2 regions of the Sphingomonas sp. GW822-FHT03G08 genome follow, and region 1 is predicted to be linked to the other one. Evidence: riboswitches for the same ligand, from Rfam matches in the RefSeq annotation. Region 1 holds a riboswitch; the other holds the start of a gene.
What was found. A riboswitch is a leader RNA that binds a small molecule or an ion and turns the genes downstream of it on or off. The one in region 1 is predicted to bind cobalamin.

Region 1 (9,164 bases):
GCAGTGGCGGTCGGCCATCCCGAGCGCGGTGAAGCACTGGTCGCGAGGATGCAGGCGGCGCTGGCCAGGATCGGCAAGCCCGGCGGCGGCAAGGTCGCGGCCTATTACCAGCGCCGCGGCTTCATGACCGGCACCGGCACGCTGATCGACGACCTGATGCAGCGCATGGGACTGGTGAACCTGGCAGCGAAGCTCGACAAGCCGCCGCTCTCGCAGCTCAGCCTCGAGGAGATGGTCGCGGCCGGCCCCGATTACCTCATCGTCGAGAGCGCCACCGACAAGATCGCCGACCAGGGCACCGAGATGCTCCACCATCCGGCGATCGCCAACATCCCCCGTATCTCCATCCCCCAGGCATGGACCGTGTGCGGCAGCCCCGCCTATGTCGAGGCGGCCCAGGGGATGGCGACCCAACTTATCCGCTATCAGGATCGGACCCACGCCCGATGACCCTATCCCGTCCCTTGTTGATCGGCGGCCTGCTCGCTCTCACGCTCGTCGCGGCGATCGGATCCTTGCTGTTCGGCCCGGTCCATCTGTCACTCGCCCGGATGTTCGCCGCCTTTACCGGGCATGGTGACCGCATCGCCTCCACCATCCTGCTCGAACTGCGCCTGCCGCGCATGCTGCTCGGCCTCGGCGTCGGCGCGATGCTCGGCCTGGCCGGCGCGGCGCTGCAAGGGTATCTGCGCAACCCGCTCGCCGAGCCTTCGGTGCTCGGCACGTCAAACGCCGCGTCGCTCGGCGCGGTGGCGGCGCTCTATTTCGGGCTGGCCGAGTTGCATCCGATCGTACTCCCCGTACTGGCGGTGCTTGGCGCGCTGCTGTCGCTGGTCGGCCTGTCCGCACTTGCCGGACGCTCGGAAAGCCCGCTCACCCTGATCCTCGCCGGCATCGCCATCGCCACCTTGGCCACGGCGGGCGTGAGCCTGGCGCTCAACCTTTCGCCCAATCCCTTCGCGGCGATGGAGATCATGACCTGGCTGCTCGGCAGCCTGGAGAACCGCTCGTTCGAACATGTCTGGATCGCCTATCCCTGCATCGCGATCGGTGCGCTGCTGCTTTTCTGGGACGGCCGCGCGCTCGATGCGCTGACGCTCGGCGAGGACGGCGCCCAGGCGCTCGGCGTCGATATCCAGCGCACCCGCATCCGCCTGTTGCTCGGCACCGCGATCGGCGTCGGCGGCGCGGTCGCGGTATCGGGCGCGATCGGATTTGTCGGCCTGATCGTCCCGCATCTCGTCCGCCCGCTCACCGACCGGAGCCCCTCGGCGATCCTGCTGCCCTCCGCGATCGGCGGCGCCGCCCTGCTCACCTTCGCCGATCTCGCGGTGCGGCTTATCGATACCAAGAACGAGCTCAAGCTCGGCGTCGTGACCGCGTTCCTCGGCGTACCGGTCTTCCTGATCCACCTGATGCGGGAGCGCCGCCTGTGGTGAACATTCGTCTCGAACAGGTCGGCGTGTCGCTCGGCAAGCGCCATGTCGTCCGAAACGCCAGCGCAGCCTTCGTGCCCGGCACGCTCACCGGCATCGTCGGCCCCAATGGTGCGGGCAAGTCCACCCTCGCCCGCGCGATGCTGGCGCTGGTGCCGCATAGCGGGCGCATCCTTGTCGATGACGCCGACGTCGCGAGCATGGCGCGCGCGGAACTGGCCAGGCGTGTCGCCTATCTCCCCCAGGGCCAGACGCTGCACTGGCCGCTCACCGTCGAGCGGCTGGTCGAGCTTGGCCGCCTGCCGCATCTCGCGCCGATGTCGCGGATCGGCGAGGCCGATACCGCAGCGATCGAGCGGGCGATGGCGCGCGCCGATGTCGGGGGCTTGCGCGACCGCCCCGCCACCGAGCTTTCGGGCGGCGAGCGCGCCCGCGTCCTCCTCGCCCGCGCGCTCGCGGTGGAAGCCCCCGCACTGATCGCCGACGAGCCGCTCGCCAGCCTCGATCCCGGTCACCAGATCGACGTGATGGAGCTGCTCCAGTCCGAGGCCCGCGCCGGCGGTCTGGTGATCGCGGTGCTCCACGACCTCACCATGGCCGCACGCTACTGCGACCGGCTGGTGCTGATCGACGGCGGCACCGTCGTCGCCGACGGGACGCCCGCCGAAGTTCTCACTTCCGCCAATCTCAAGTCGGTCTACGGCATCGAGGCGAAGGTAGAGCTCAGCGGCGACTGGCCGACGATCACCACTTTGGGCCGCAGCCGATGACCGATCCCGCCTTCTACCGCGAACAGGGCTATGCCGCCCTGCCACTGTTCGATCGCGCGCTGGTCGAGGCCGCACAGGCCGATATCGCCGAGCATATCGACCGGCTGTCGCACGCCTTCTACCTGCCCTTCGACAAGAGCTGCCCCGACGTCCCGCTCGCCGAACGGCTCGACCGGATCTATGCGAGCGACCGCAGCCAGGCGAACCTGCTGCGCGTCGCGATCTGCACCGATGCGCATCGCGGCCCCAGGCTGCAGGAGATCGCCAACGATCCGCGCCTGCTCGCCGAGGCCCAGCGGCTCAGCGAGCGCGAACTGGCCGGCAAGGTCGTCCGTATCCGCGCCAGCATCGCCAGCTTCCCCGAGCACCGCCACGCCTGGCACTCGGACGTTGCCCGCGACGACGGCACCTCGTGCGGGCAGGTCTGGACCACCGCCTGGATCCCGCTCTGCGACGCCGGGCCCGGCAATGGCGGGCTGGAGATCATCCCCGGCCGCCAGCCCGCGCCGCTCGCCAGCGAGACCGACCAGGGCCTTCGGATCACCGACGAGGCGATCGCCGGCATGCCCCGGCTCCAGCCCGAATGTCCGGCGGGCACCGTCCTGTTCCTCGATCGCTTCACGCCGCACCGCACGCTGCCGGCCGACAAGGCACGCTTCGCGCTTGTCGTCTGGATGAAGGCCGCCTAAGGGCAGCGCCGCGACAGGTTCCCCGGAGACGGGGATGAAAAGGGAACGGGAAAACCCCGGCTGCCCCTGCAACTGTAAGCGGTGAGTCATCGGCCATTTGCCATTGGGTGTTGCAGCCCGAGAAGGCGGCCGACCGGCATCGACCCGCGAGCCAGGAGACCTGCCCGTCGTGGTCGTCTTTCGTGCGGACAGGGTGTGCCGGACGGACGGGGGTGAACCCGAGCGACGACAAGGTTGGCCGCGCGCATGCGCGGACGCTGTCGTGCGCGCCCAATGGCCCCGGCAGCGTCCGCGCGTACCCGGCATGTCGATTGGGTCGAATAATGCTGAAGTCCGTTTTCCGTCTCTCCGTTTCTGTTCTCGCCCTCGCCGCAGCTCCCGCCGCCTTCGCGCAGCAGGCCGCCGCACCCGATGCCGCCGCCACCGAGAGCAACGACGACATCGTCGTCACCGCCACCCGCGCGCCGGTGAACATCGACCAGGTTCCCGCCTCGATCACCGTGCTCGACAAGGCCGCGATCGATCGCAGCCAGGATGTCGGCGCGACCGAACTCCTGCTCCGCACGCCCGGCATCAGCATCTCGCGCAACGGCGGCTATGGCACTTCGACCTCGCTGCGCATCCGCGGCGCCGAATCCGACCAGACCGTGGTGGTGATCGATGGCGTGAAGCTCAACGATCCGGCGGCCACCGGCGGCGGCTACAACTTCGCCAACATGCTGATCGGTGACAGCGCGCGCATCGAAGTGCTGCGTGGGCCCCAGTCGATCCTCTGGGGCAGCCAGGCGATCGGCGGCGTGGTCAACATCGTCACCGCCACGCCCGAAAAGCCGCTCGAGGGCAGCTTCGACATCGAGGCCGGCTCGCGCGAGACGGTCAGCGCCCGCGCTGCGATCGGCGGCAAGACCGGCCCGCTCGCCTGGCGCATCGGCGGCCAGCGCTTCACCACCGCGGGCATCTCGGCGATCGCCCCTGAATTCGGCGGCAAGGAAGCCGATGGCTACACCAACAGCAGCGCCAGCGGCCGCGCCGAGCTGACGCTCACCAGCAACCTGAGCGTCGAGGTCCGCGGCTATTATTCGAACGGCCGTACCGAGATCGATTCGACCAGCGGCGACAATAGCGACTATTCGACCAACGAGGAGTTTGTCGGCTATGCGGGCATCAACCTGTCGCTGCTCGACGGGCGTTTCCGCAACCGCTTCGCCTATGCCTATACCGACACCGATCGCGACAGCTACGGCCCGACCCGCGCCCGCCCGTTGAGCTTCGAGTCCGACGGCAAGAACAAGCGCTTCGAGTACCAGGGCAGCTTCGCCTTCACGAAGCAGATCTCCGCGGTGTTCGGCGTCGAGAACGAGAATTCGGACTTCCGCAGCCGCTCGCCCGCCGCGTCGCTGGCAACGCCTCTGCCGGCCTTTGCGCGCGGCGAGGCCGAGCTGACCAGCGCCTATGCCCAGCTCAGCGTCGAGCCGATCACCGGCCTGACCCTGAACGGCGGCATCCGCTATGACGATCACAGCCGCTTCGGCGGGCAGACCCTGTTCCAGGCCGGCGGCGTGTGGCGCCTGCCGACCGGTACAATCCTGCGGGCCAACTACGGTGAAGGCTTCAAGGCGCCCTCGCTGTACCAGCAGTTCAGCGAATACGGGAACACTGCGCTGGACCCGGAACAGGCCAAGGGCTGGGAAGCCGGCGTCGAGCAGCAGCTGTTCGGCCGCAAGCTGGTGTTCGGCGCGACCTGGTTCGAGCGCAAGACCACCAGCCAGATCATCTTCAACAGCTGCACCACGACCTCGACCGTGCCGCTCTGCTTCGTGCCGGGCAGCACCACCGTGCGCCGTTTCGGCTATTATTCGAACGTCTCGCGTGCCGAAGCACATGGCATCGAGGCTTCGGGCGCGCTCAACCTGGGCGGCTTCACCCTGGACGGCAACTACAGCTGGACCGTCGCCGAGGATCGCTCGGCCGGCACCGCGACCTTCGGCAAGTGGCTGCCGCGCCGCCCGCAGAACACCGCGAACGGCTCGATCAGCTATGCCTTCCCGTTCGGCCTGACCACCGCCGCGGCGGTGCGCTGGTCCGGCCACAGCTTCGACAATGCGGCGAACACCACCAGGCTCGACGACTATACGCTGGTCGACCTGCGCGCCGAGCTCAAGGCCGGTGACAATCTCAGCGTGTTCGCCCGCGCCGAGAACCTGTTCGACGAGAAGTACATGACCGCCTATCGCTACGGCACGCTGGGCCGCAGCATCTATGCCGGCATCCGCGGGCGCTTCTGATGGGAGAAGGCAATATGACGCAGGCACGCGCATCCACGCTGTGGATCATGCTGCTTACCCTGGCGAGCATGGCGACCAGTTTCGCTCTTGCCTGCACGGCTCCGGTTGCGGCGCTCGCCGCGCTGGCGGCAGTGCATATGCGCCGGCGCGACGGGATCGCGCTGGCGCTCGCCGCCTGGGGCGCCAACCAGGCGGTCGGCTTCCTGTTCCTCCACTATCCGCATGACCCCAAGACGCTCCTCTGGGGCGTCGGGCTCGGCACCGCGGCGGCCGGATCGGCGATCGGCGCCTATGCCGCGCTCGGCCAGCTCCGAATCCAATCGACCGTCGCGAAACTGGCCATCGCCTATGTCGCGGCGTTCGTTGCCGGCAAGCTGGTCACCCTGTGCTGGGCGGCGATGCTGGGCGGCGTGGCAATCACGCTTCACCCCGGCTATTCGCTCGACCAGTTCCTGCGCAACGGTGCGATCCTGATCGGGCTCTATGCCTTTTACCGGCTGCTGGTCGCGCTCGGGGTGCCGGCGCCGGGCGGCAAGCTGGCCACCGCCTGATGCTTACCCGCGTCGCGGACGGCCCGGCGGTCGTCGCCTGCAACACCTGTCGCCATTCCGCGGACTCCCGCGAGGATGGCGCAGGCGTGCGCGGCGGCGCCCGGCTGGTTGCGGCGCTCCGGGCCGTGCAGGCGAAGGATCCGCGCTATGCCGGTGTCGCAGTGCAGGAAATGCCGTGTCTGTTCGCCTGCACCGATCACTGCACCGTCCATCTGCGCGCGCCCGACAAGGTCGGCTATGTCCTGGGCCGGTTCACGCCCGACGAGGACAGCGCACGCGCCATTCTCGACTATGCCGTGCACTATGCAGCCAGCGAGCATGGCCGTGTCCCCTATTCCGCCTGGCCCGAGGGAATTAAGGGCCATTTCATCACGCGCACCCCGCCCCCAGGATTCGTCGCAGAATGATCTTCGCCTCGCCCGCCGATTTCCGTGTCGCGCTCGCCGATCTTTGTGTTCCGGACGAAGGCGCCATCGCTGCGGCGCGCGCCCGCCAGGCCGAGCTGACCAAGCCGGCAGGCTCGCTCGGCCGGCTCGAGGAGCTCGCGGTCTTTATCGCCGGCTGGCAGGGCAATCCGCGCCCCACTATCAAGCGCGCCCGTACCGCGATCTTCGCCGGCAACCACGGCGTGACCGTCCACGGCGTCAGTGCCTTCCCGGCCAGCGTGACCGTCCAGATGGTCGCCAATTTCGAGGCCGGCGGCGCGGCGATCAACGCCCTGTCCGGCGCGGCCGGCCTTGAGCTCGAAGTGACCGCGCTCGATCTCGACACCCCCACCGCCGATTTCACCATCGCCCCGGCAATGACCGAGGCCGAGTGCCTTGCCGCGCTCAACGCCGGTGCAGCCGTAGTGGGCAACGACCTTGACCTGCTCACCGTAGGCGAGATGGGCATCGGCAATTCCACCGCCGCCGCCGCGCTCTGCCTGCGCGCCTTTGGCGGCACCGCGGCAGAGTGGATCGGCCCGGGCACCGGCGTCGATGCCGAAGGTATCGCCCGCAAGACCGCGGTCGTGGAGCGTGCACGCGCCTTCCACGCCGATGGGCCGGCGGACGCCTTCGAGACGCTGCGCCGGGTCGGCGGGCGCGAGATCGCGGCGATCGCCGGTGCCGTGTTGCACGCCCGGCAGCTCGGCATCCCCGTGGTGCTCGACGGCTTCATCAGCAGCGCGGCCGTGGCCCCGCTCGCGGCCGACAATGTCGAGATCACCGATCATTGCATCGCCGGCCATGTCTCGGCGGAGCCCGGCCATGTCCGGCTGCTCGCCAGGCTCGGCCTCGACCCGCTGCTCGAACTCGGCATGCGGCTCGGCGAAGGCAGCGGCGGAGCGCTCGCGGTGAACCTGATCCGCTCCGCACTGGCCGCGCACAACCAGATGGCGACATTTGCCGAGGCACAGGTCGCCGCCAAGCTGTGACGCCCTGGACACTGCATCTGCTGCGCCACGGTGCACCGGCTTTGCCCGGACGGCTGATGGGGCGCACCGATTGCGGATCGACACCCGAAGGGATCGCCGCCTGCGTCGCGCGTGCTGCCGGTCTGGATATTGAGCGCATCGTCAGTTCCGATCTCCAGCGCGCGCGCCACGCCGCCGCCGCGATCGCCGACGCCGGCAGGATCTGGCCCGCTGTCGACCCGCGCTGGCGCGAACTCGATTTCGGGGTCTGGGACGGGTTGGCGCCGGACGAGGTCGAGTCCGGCGCGATGCTGCGCTTCTGGGAAGACCCCGACGCCAATCCGCCGCCCGGCGGCGAGCGCTGGTCGGAGCTGGTCGCGCGCGTCTCCGCCGCGATTGCCGCACTCGAACCCTCGCCCACGCTGGTCGTTACCCATGGCGGCGCGATCCGCGCGGCGCTGCACCTGTTGTGCGGCTTCGGCCAGCACAAGCTCTGGGCCTTCGACCTGCCCTATGCGGCTTTGGTCTCGCTGCGCGTATGGCCGGGCGAGAAGCCGAGCGCCCAGATTTCCGGGCTCGTCACATGAAGGGCCTGATCGTCGCGATCCAGTTCCTGACTCGACTCCCGACTCCACGCCTGCCGGTGAGCGGCGCCGAGTTCGCCGCGTCGATGCGCTGGTTCCCGGCGGTCGGCCTGATCATCGGTGCCCTCGTCGCGGGCGGATGCTGGCTCGGCGCCGCGATCGATCCCTGGAGCGGTGCGCTCGCCGGGCTGGTGCTGTGGGTAGCGGTCACCGGCGCGCTGCATCTCGACGGACTCGGCGACATCGCCGATGCGGCGGGCGCCGCGCACAAGGACCGAGACCGCGTCCTTGCGGTGCTCTCCGATCCGCATATCGGCAGCTTCGGCGCGGTGGCGATCGGCGTGCAGCTCATCGCCAAGCTGATACTGCTTCACGCCCTGGTCGCGACGAGTGCCTGGCTGGCCATCGTGCCGATCCCCTTTGCTGCGCGCATCGCCCCGCTGTTCTGGACGCGCTGGCTGCCCGACCTCCATGCCGGCCTCGCCTCGCGCTTCCGCGACGCGGTGCGCCCGCTCGACCTGGCGATCTGGAGCGTGGCGCTGCTCGCCGCCTGCTGGTTCTCGCCGAGCCTGATCGCCGCGCCCCTGCTGTGGTTCGGCTGGGCGGCCTGGCTGTGGCGCAAGCTTGGCGGCATATCGGGCGACGGCCACGGCGCCGGGATCGAGCTGACCGAAACCGGCCTGCTGCTCGCCGCGCTGCTGCTGGTCCGCTTCGCATGAGCGCCAGCTGGACCTGGCACGGCGGCGGCATGGAAGCCGCCCGCAGGCATTTCGGCGGCGAGGACTGGATCGATCTTTCGACCGGCATCAACCCCCACCCCTGGCCCGGCACCAACGCCCTGGCCATCGACTGGCAGCGCCTGCCGGAGCGGCATGAACTGGCCGGACTCGAGGCCGCCGCCGCCGACTATTTCGAGGTCGACCCGCGCCATGTCTGCGCGGTGCCCGGCACCGAAATCGGGCTGCGGCTCGCGGGTGGCCTTGTCGGCGGCAGCGCGCACTATGTCGCGCCGACCTATCGCACCCATGGCGAGATGATCGCCGGCGCAATCCGGACGACACTCGACGCGGCCGGTGCCGGCACGGTGATCCTCGCCAACCCCAACAATCCCGACGGCCGCGCCCTTTCGTCCGCGCAGCTTCGCGGCCTGCTCGACCGTCGCGATCCCGGCGCCTGGCTGCTGCTCGACGAAGCCTTTGCCGATGCCGACCCCGCGCTGAGCCTCGCCGATCATATCGACGATGCCCGGCCGCTGATGATCTTCCGCTCCTTCGGCAAGTTCTTCGGGCTGGCCGGCGTACGGCTCGGCTTCGTCCTCGGCCCCAGCCCGATGCTCGAAGCGATCCGCGCGGCTCTTGGCGCCTGGCCGGTCTCCGCTGCCGCGATCGCGATCGGCACCGCGGCCTATCGCGATCGCTCCTGGACCGAGGCCATGCGCGCTCGGCTTAGGAAT
Region 2 (9,164 bases), 1.4 Mb from region 1:
CAGACCTGGCGGAACTTGCGGTTCCACAGCTGGAGCCGCCCCTTGCCGAACACGGCGACCGCTTCGGCAAGGCTCTCCAGCGTAGCGGTGCGCACCTGCTGCATCTCGCCATGCTCGCGCTGCAGCTCGAACTGCTGGGTCTGGTCCTCGAACAGCAGCAGCAGCCCGCCTTCGGGGAGCGGCTGGGCGACGACGCGCATATGGGTGGCGCCGAGGCTCCAGGTCTCCTCGATCGCATCGGGCGACACGAACCAGTGCGCCCGCTCCGCCCGCCAGGCCGGATAGTCGCGCACTTCCGGCAGGCGATTGGCCTCGCGCATGCGATCGAGCACGCGATCGAATTCGGGGCGATCGGCCAGCCACTCGTTGCGGATCGCGAACATCCGGCGGAACGGCTGGTTGGAGAAGATCAGGCTGCGATCGGCACCGAACTGGGCGACGCCGGCCGAGATCCGATCGAGCATCGCACGCTGGGCAGCGGCGAAGCGCTTGAGACCGCCGCGCGCCTGCTCCAGCTCCTCGATATCGACCGCGAAGCCGGCGACGCCACCGGTGGGCAAGGGCATGTCGTGGAGGCGCAGCATCCGGCGCTTGCCGCCGATCGTGGCGGGCATCGCCGCGGTCTGCGGTTCACCGGTGTCGCGGGCGATCGCGGCATTGGCGAGTGGGCCTCCCAGGCCGACGCCCTCGATCAGCTCGAGCCCGCGCTCGACGACATCCTCGGAATCCTTGCCCTCCACGGCCTCGACATAGGCCGAGTTGACCATGAGCAGGCGAAGGTCGCCGCCGCGATACCACATCGGCATCGGTGCAGCCTCGATCAGCGCGGTGAGCGCGTCGAAGGCGGCGCGCAGCCGGGTAGCCTCGCGCTGGAGGCGGTTGATCTCGTCCTGGCTCTCGGTCGCGTCGAGGAACCAGAGCACGACGCCGCCAGGAGCGTTGACGGTCTGCGGCGCGCGCTCACCGATCACCAGCAGCGCACGTTCCGAGCCGAGCGCACGGACGGAAAGGCTGAACGGCTTGCCGGCCTTTTGCGCGGCCGCGACATGCGCGCCGAGGGCATCGGCATCCTCGGGCAGCAGTCCCGTCCCTGCTCCGGTCAGTTCGTCCAGCTCGCGCGGCAGATCCTGGAAGCCAAGCCAGTCCCCCAGCCGCCGCGACAGCTCGAGCCGGCCATCGGCACGCACCAGCATCGCCTGGGCCGGCGAACCGCTGACCAGCGCGGCGAGCCGGGCATTGGCCTCGGCGATCGAGGTCGCGTCGGCACGGGCACGCAGGCCGGCGAACAGCGCCCAGACGCCGCCGATCACCAGCAACGCCAGCGCCGCGCCCGCGAGCACCGCGGCCGATTGCGTGATGTGGATCAAAGCGCGCCGTTCCGGGGGATCATCTCCGTCCCTTAGGACAGTTTGTCGCCAAACGAAAAGGGCCCGGCATGCCGCCGGGCCCTTCCTTTTTTCGCTTCAGGGCGAAGTTGCCGATCAGAACAGGTTCGGCAGCTTCACCTTGGCGCCGACATAGCCGAAGCGGCCGACGGCGTTGACCGGATAGATGCGCGTGCCGAGTTCGGGCATCTGGCCGAACAGGTTGCGCACGCCGCCATAGATCTGGAAGCGCTGGTCGATATCGTAGCTCAGGTAGATATCGTGCTGCCAACGCTGCTTGAGGTACTTGTATTCCTCCGCGACGATGGTCGGATCGCCGGCCATCTGCTGGTTGGTGTAGCGCGAGGTCTTGTCGAACCACAGGATGCCGTAGTTCGCGGTGAACCCGCCCAGCTGCCAGGTGAGATCGGCGTTGACCGTGTACTTCGGGGCATAGGTCTCGCCGCGCGAGTTGGTCACATCGGCGCCCGGGGTGCCGATGAACTCGAGGCGATCGAGATAGTTGCCGACCACGCTCAGGCTGAAGGTGCCGGCATTGTCGGTCTTCAGGCGGTAGTTGAAGTTCACGTCGAGGCCCGCGGTGCGGAACTGCGCCACGTTCTGCGGCACGACGTTGAAGCTGACGATGTTGCCCGCCGCGGCGTTGCCGGTCGCGCCGTTCTGACGGGTGATGCCCGCGCAGAACGGGTTGCTGAGCGTCGGCTGGTCGACGCAGAGCTCGGCGAGCTGCTGCGAGGTGACCTGGTTGATCGCGTTCTTCAGCTTGATGTCATACCAGTCGGCACGCAGCGACAGGCCCGGGATGAAGCTCGGCTGGAGCACCACGCCGGCGGTCCAGGTCGTCGCCTCTTCCTGCTTCAGGTTCGGGTTGCCGCCGGCGAAGCCCGGCAGGTTGGTCGAGCGCGCGTCGGTATAGGTCGCCGGGTTGGCACCCAGCGAGCTCAGCAGCGCCTGGCAGTTCGCCGCGCGATACTGGGTACCGAACTGGATCTCGGCCGGGAGGCACGGATCGGTGATGAACTCGAAGGTCTGCGAATTGCCCGCATAGAGCTCGCCGATGTTCGGCGCGCGCACCGCCTTCGAATAGGTGCCGTTGAAGGTGATGTCGCGCACCGGCGCGAACTTGCCATCAAGCTTCCAGGTGGTGGTGTGGCCGATCGACGAATAGTCGGAGAAGCGCACCGCGCCGCCCACTTCGAGGCGGTGGACGATGGTGTCGGTGAGCAGCGGCACGTTGAGCTCGCCGAACACTTCCTTCACGTCATATTCGCCGCCATCATTGCTGAGCGAGTTGGCGAAAGTCAGGCCCTGCGCCGCCAGCGGATCGGCGGTGAAGCTGCTCTTTTCCTTGCGATATTCCGCGCCGACCGAGAAGCCGACCTGGCCACCGCCCGGCATGGTGAACAGGCCGCCAAGGTCGCCCGACAGATAGGCGGTGGCGACGTGCTGCTGGATGCGGGCGCGATCGAGCGTGTCGGCCTTGATCCAGTTATAGGCCGCCTGGCTGCCGGCGCCCTCGCCGAACAGGTTGAGCGGCACGCACTCGCCCGGACGGAAGGTGGTCGGCGAGAAGACGTCGCGGCTCGCATAGGGCTGGTCGGGCGTCCAGGCCGGGTTGACGTTGACGCGGCAGGTCGGGCCGTTCGCGCCCTGCACCACGTCGATCGCGGCATAGAAGCGGTCGTCGAGGATGTCGTTCAGGTAGCGGCTCGACACGTCGGTGCGGCCATAGGTGTACGACACTTCGTAGTTGAGGTGGCTGCTCAGGTCGCCCCGCACGCCGAACACGCCACGATAGGTCTCGCGGGTGATGTCCTCACCGCGCTGCCCGAAATCGAAATTGTCGCGGTTCATCAGCACGCCGCCATTGCCGGTGGCGGCGATCAGCGGCCGCAGCGCGGCCGGGATATAGGGGTTATCCTCCGGGATCAGGAGGTAATAGTCGAAGGTCGGCTGGGCGAGCGAATAGCTGTGCGTGCGCGCGTACTTCGCCTCGGCGAAGACCGAGAATGCCGGGCTGACGTCGAAATGCGCGATCGCGTTGACGACATGGCGGCTCACTTCCGGCAGCAGGTCGTTGCCATAGTCGGAGACCAGCGTGCCGCTGCCGCCCTGCTGGAAGGCGGTGCGCACGAACTTGCCCGGATCATAGGGGGTCAGGCCGTTGGCGCCGACAAAATAGTCGGGCAGGCCGTCGAAATCGAGATCGATGCCGCCCTGACGCGCGGTGTCGAAATAGCGGATGTCGTTGAGCGGCACATAGGTGGGCGTGGTGCCGTTCGGGTTGCGATAGAAGCCGACCTGGTTGGTGCCGCTGTAGCGCTGGCGATCGTGCGAATCGAGGCGATCCTCCTCGCCATATTCATAGGCGATGGCGATGTTGCCGCGGCCGTCGGCGAAGTTCTTGCCGGCGGTGATCGAGAACATGCGCTGGCCGGCATCGCCATATTCGGAGATGCCCGCCTGGGCGCGGGCGCTGATGCCCTGGAAGTTCTTCTTCATGATGAAGTTGACGACGCCGCTGACGCCGTCGGCACCGTAGATGGCCGAGGCGCCGCCGGTGAGCACTTCGATGCGCTCGACCAGGTCGTTCGGGATGGTGTTGATGTCGACCGACGCGGTGCCCGGCACGCCCGAGACGTGGCGGCGGCCGTCGACCAGCACCAGCGTGCGCTGGGTGCCGAGATTGCGCAGGTCGAGCAGGTTGAGGCCGGTATAGCCGATGCCGGCGCGGTCACCCGAGTTGTTGCCCGAAGTCGCCGAGCCCTGCAGCGCCGGATAGCCGGTGAGGAAGTCGGTGAGGTTGGTGGTGCCCGATTCCTGGAGCGTCTGGGCGCCCAGGGTCACGACCGGGTTCGGCGTCTCGAAATCCTGGCGGCGGATACGCGAACCGGTGACGACGATGGCGCCTTCCTGCGGCGCGGCCTGATCGGCCTGTTCCGGAACCGCGGCCTGCGCCTCGGCGGGCGCCGGCGTCTGGTCCGCGGTCTGCGCGGCTGCCGGCGTGGCGATCTGGGCTAGAGCAAGAACGGCGACCGACGCGGTAAAGGACAGGCCGCGCCGGGTGAGCGCACAAGAGCTACGCATGATACATCCCCTTTAATAAACTGACCGTGCGACCTCGGAGCCGATTGTTGCCGGCTTTTGTCCCTGACTTTGCCATGACGCGGAAATGCGGGTTTTGGTTGCCTTGCGACAACAGTTTGTTGCGGCGTGTTGCGAGATTACAACAGTACGGCAGTCGGCCCGCGCCAACGAAAAAGGCCGCGCCTCCCGGGGGGGAAGCGCGGCCCTTTCATTCGCCTGACGGCGAAGGATCAGTAGCGATAGTGATCCGGCTTGAACGGACCCTCGACGGTGACGCCGATATAGTCCGCCTGCTTCTGGGTCAGCTTGGTCAGCTTCACGCCGAGCTTGTCGAGGTGCAGCGCCGCGACCTTCTCGTCGAGGTGCTTCGGCAGGACGTACACGTCGTTCTTGTACTCGTCCGACTTGGTCCACAGCTCGATCTGGGCGAGGACCTGGTTGGTGAAGGACGACGACATCACGAACGACGGGTGGCCGGTCGCGTTGCCGAGGTTCACCAGACGGCCCTTCGACAGCACGATGATCTTCTTGCCATCCGGGAACTCGACTTCGTCGACCTGCGGCTTGATCTCGGTCCACTTGAAGTTCGCCAGGCCGGCGATCTCGATCTCGCTGTCGAAGTGGCCGATGTTCGAGACGATCGCCATGTTCTTCATCGCGCGCATGTGGTCGACGGTGAGCACGGCTTCGTTGCCGGTGGCGGTGACGAAGATGTCGGCGCGGGTGGCGGCCTCTTCCATCGTCACGACTTCATAGCCCTCCATCGCCGCCTGCAGCGCGCAGATCGGGTCGATCTCGGTGACCAGAACGCGGGCACCGCCGTTGCGGAGCGACGCGGCCGAACCCTTGCCGACGTCACCGAAGCCGGCGACGCAGGCGACCTTGCCGGCGAGCATCACGTCGGTGGCGCGACGGATCGCGTCGACCAGCGATTCCTTGCAGCCATAGAGGTTGTCGAACTTCGACTTGGTGACGCTGTCGTTGACGTTGATCGCCGGGAACGGGAGCTTGCCCTTCTTCGACAGCTCGTACAGGCGGTGCACGCCGGTGGTGGTCTCTTCCGAGACGCCCTTGATCGTGGCGACGGTCTTGGTGAGGTAGCCCGGACGCTCGGCAAGGAAGCGCTTCAGCGTGGCGACGAAGATCTCTTCCTCTTCGTTCGACGGGGTGAACAGTTCCTCACCCGCCTCGACGCGCGCGCCCCACAGCGCGAACATGGTGGCGTCGCCACCGTCGTCGAGGATCATGTTGCAGGTCTGGTCCTGGCCCCAGTCGAAGATGCGGATGACGTAATCCCAATATTCTTCGAGCGTCTCGCCCTTGACGGCGAAGACGGGGATGCCGGCCTCGGCGATGGCGGCCGCGGCATGGTCCTGGGTCGAGTAGATGTTGCAGGTCGCCCAGCGCAGCTCGGCGCCGAGTTCCTTGAGGGTCTCGATCAGCACGGCGGTCTGAATCGTCATGTGCAGCGAACCGGTGATGCGCGCGCCCTTGAGAGGCTTCGAAGCACCGAACTCGGCGCGGAGCGCCATCAGGCCCGGCATTTCGGTCTCGGCGATCTCGATTTCCTTGCGGCCAAAGGCGGCAAGCGAAAGGTCCTTGATGACATAGTCCTTGTCGAGCACGGTAGCCACGAGCTGTCTCCAGATGTGAATCGGTTACGCGCCGGGAATCACCGGCGGCGGATGCGGGCGCCCTACAGGCTTCGCCCTGGCCGCGCAATCCCGATATAAAGATATCTTTATATGTCACGGCGAGCCGGTCTTTGTGCGAGGCACAGCGCCATGATAGCCTCGCCCCATGCACTGGCTGTTTCTTCCGCTCGTGACGCTCGCGACACCCGCCGAACCGGCTCAGCAGCGCTACCCCCTCCCCTGCTTCTACGCCCCGCGCGGCGGCGAGCTCGACACCTTCCCGGACTGCGCGGCGCAGGACGCCGACGGCACGATCCGGCTGGCGCCGGCGCATCGGATGAAGCTCGACCATGACCGGGATGGACTGGCTACCGTCCATGTCGGCAAGAGCTTCCATTATGTCGCCCGCGACGGCCGCAGCGCGCCGGTGATGGCGATGGACAATGGCGCCGATCCCTTCGTCGACGGGCGTGCACGTTCCGAATGGAACGGCAAGATCGGCTATATCGACCGCGCGCTGCACCTGGTGATCGCGCGGCGATACGACGGGGCGATGCCGTTCGAGAAGGGTGTCGCCGAAGTTTGCATCGGATGCACGCTGACCGGGGACGGCGAGCATCACTGGTACACCGGCGGGCGGTGGCTGCGGGTGGACCGGCTTGGGCGGGAACTGGCTGGGAAGCGGTGATTTCCGCTTCCAATCCTCCGTCACCCTGAACTTGTTTCAGGGTCCAACGCGCCTCGAGCGGTATCGCTGGGGTAGAGGTGGATGCTGAAACAAGTTCAGCATGACGGAATAGAGGCTCTCCCGAAACCATCATATAAAGAATTCTTTATATCACCCTTGACGAACCACCCCGGCAGGCGGATGCTTAAGCGGTCGAGGTTCTTCCGCCGGGCCAAATCCGCGCGGAAGCTAAGACGGGAAGCCGGTGCGATTCCGGCGCTGCCCCCGCAACTGTAAGCGGCGAGCGGCGGTCCAGCATGTCACTGGGGGCAACCCTGGGAAGACGGATCGTCCGCGCTGACCCGTGAGCCAGGAGACCTGCCTTTGACGCGATAACGTCCACCGGCGGGGTGCCCGGTCTGGCCGCCTGCTTGCCGCGGCCGGGCTATTCGTTCGCGGTGCGTGTGCGTGTCCATGCCGGTCTCCCCCGCCCTTCATCGGGGTATGAAGACCATGACCGTCACTGTTGCCACGCTCGGCTTTCCGCGGATCGGTCCGCGACGCGAGCTGAAATTCGCTCTGGAGAAGTTCTGGAGCGGCAAGTCCACCGAAGCCGAACTGCTAGATTCCGCCGCGGGGCTGCGCGCCGCCGCCTGGGCCCGCCAGGCCGCGATCGGAGTCGACTGGCTGCCGTCGAACGACTTCTCCTTCTACGACCATGTGCTCGACACCAGTCTGATGCTGGGCGCGATCCCGGAGCGCTACGGCGTCGCCGCCGGCACCGCCGACCTCGGCACCTATTTCGCGATGGCGCGCGGCACGACCGGGGAGACTGGCGGCTGCGCGCATGGCCATGGCCACACCGCGCAGGAAATGACCAAATGGTTCGACACCAATTATCATTACATGGTGCCCGAGCTGGTCGCCGGGCAGAAGCTCGCCCTCTCCTCCGCCAAAATCGTCGACGAATATCGCGAGGCCAGGGCGCTCGGCTACGAGACGCGGCCGGTGCTACTCGGGCCGGTCACCTGGCTGAGCCTGGCCAAGGGCCGCGATATCGATCCCTTCGATTTCCTCGACGAAGTGCTGGGTCTCTATTCGGCGGTGCTGACCCAGCTGCAGCATGCCGGGGCCGAATGGGTGCAGATCGACGAGCCGATCCTCGTCACCGACCTGAGCGAGCGCCAGCGCGCCGCGATCACCCGCGCCTATGCCAAGCTTCCGCGCCTCGGCCTCAAGATCATGCTCGCCACCTATTTCGGGGCGCTGGAGGACAACCTCACGCTGGCGGTCAACCTGCCGGTGGCCGGGCTGCACCTCGATCTCGTCCGCGCGCCGGACCAGCTCGACAAGATACTGGTCGCTGCGCCCAAGGGACTGCTGCTGTCGCTCGGCGTGATCGACGGACGCAACATCTGGCGGGCCGACCTGGAGAGGCTGCTCGACCGGATCGAGCCGATCGCAGCGACGCGCGACCTGGTGATCGCGCCGTCCTGCTCGCTGCTCCATGTGCCGGTGGACCTGGCGCTGGAGCCGAAGCTCGACGACGAAGTGAAGCAGTGGCTCGCCTTTGCCGTGCAGAAGATCGACGAGCTGGCGACGCTCAAGGACGCGCTCAATGGCGGGCGCGAATGGGTGGCCGCGAAGCTCACCGCATCGGGTGCGGCGGCTGCGGCGCGCAAGGTCTCGCCGCGCATCCACGATCCGAAGGTCGCGGCGCGGATGGCGGCGGTTAGCGCGGCGATGCGCGAGCGGACCTCGCCCTATGCCGAGCGCACCGTGGTGCAGGCGGAGGTCCTCGACCTGCCGCCCTTCCCGACCACCACGATCGGCTCCTTCCCGCAGACCGCCGAAGTGCGCCACGCCCGGGCCGAGCATAATCGCGGCAATCTCGACAGCGCCGCATACGAACAGTTCCTGCGCGAGGAGACCGAGCGGACGATCCGCTGGCAGGAGGAAGCCGGGCTCGACATGCTGGTCCACGGCGAGTTCGAGCGGAACGATATGGTCCAGTATTTCGGCGAGCAGCTCGCCGGCTTCGCCTTCACGGTAAATGGCTGGGTCCAGTCCTATGGCTCGCGCTGCGTGCGGCCGCCGATCCTCTATGGCGATGTCTCGCGGCCTGAGCCGATGACGGTGGAGTGGTGGCGCTATGCGCAGTCGCTCACCGACAAGCCGATGAAGGGCATGCTCACCGGCCCGGTGACGATCCTCAACTGGAGCTTCGTGCGCGACGACCAGCCGCGTTCGGCATCGTGCCAGCAGATCGCGCTGGCGATCCGCGACGAAGTGCTCGACCTGGAAGCGGCTGGCTGCAAGGCGATCCAGATCGACGAAGCGGCGCTGCGCGAGGGCATGCCGCTGCGCCGGCGCGACTGGGATGCCTATCTC

Region 2: another riboswitch for cobalamin. It lies ahead of metE (5-methyltetrahydropteroyltriglutamate--homocysteine S-methyltransferase); the one in region 1 lies ahead of AC1RJ5_RS11340 (TonB-dependent receptor plug domain-containing protein).

The regions. Positions count from the first base shown of each region.
Region 1 is NZ_JBXAMZ010000001.1:2,455,920-2,465,083, forward strand. Features, by position in the region: gene AC1RJ5_RS11320 (ABC transporter substrate-binding protein) at 1-450, shown strand, start outside; gene AC1RJ5_RS11325 (FecCD family ABC transporter permease) at 447-1,439, shown strand; gene AC1RJ5_RS11330 (ABC transporter ATP-binding protein) at 1,433-2,206, shown strand; gene AC1RJ5_RS11335 (phytanoyl-CoA dioxygenase family protein) at 2,203-2,895, shown strand; cobalamin riboswitch at 2,894-3,077, shown strand; gene AC1RJ5_RS11340 (TonB-dependent receptor plug domain-containing protein) at 3,219-5,180, shown strand; gene AC1RJ5_RS11345 (hypothetical protein) at 5,195-5,731, shown strand; gene AC1RJ5_RS11350 (DUF1636 domain-containing protein) at 5,731-6,138, shown strand; gene cobT (nicotinate-nucleotide--dimethylbenzimidazole phosphoribosyltransferase) at 6,135-7,148, shown strand; gene AC1RJ5_RS11360 (histidine phosphatase family protein) at 7,145-7,714, shown strand; gene AC1RJ5_RS11365 (adenosylcobinamide-GDP ribazoletransferase) at 7,711-8,430, shown strand; gene AC1RJ5_RS11370 (aminotransferase class I/II-fold pyridoxal phosphate-dependent enzyme) at 8,427-9,164, shown strand, end outside.
Region 2 is NZ_JBXAMZ010000001.1:1,007,756-1,016,919, forward strand. Features, by position in the region: gene AC1RJ5_RS04370 (PAS domain-containing sensor histidine kinase) at 1-1,367, opposite strand, end outside; gene AC1RJ5_RS04375 (TonB-dependent receptor plug domain-containing protein) at 1,482-4,472, opposite strand; gene ahcY (adenosylhomocysteinase) at 4,703-6,106, opposite strand; gene AC1RJ5_RS04385 (WG repeat-containing protein) at 6,273-6,794, shown strand; cobalamin riboswitch at 6,973-7,173, shown strand; gene metE (5-methyltetrahydropteroyltriglutamate--homocysteine S-methyltransferase) at 7,287-9,164, shown strand, end outside.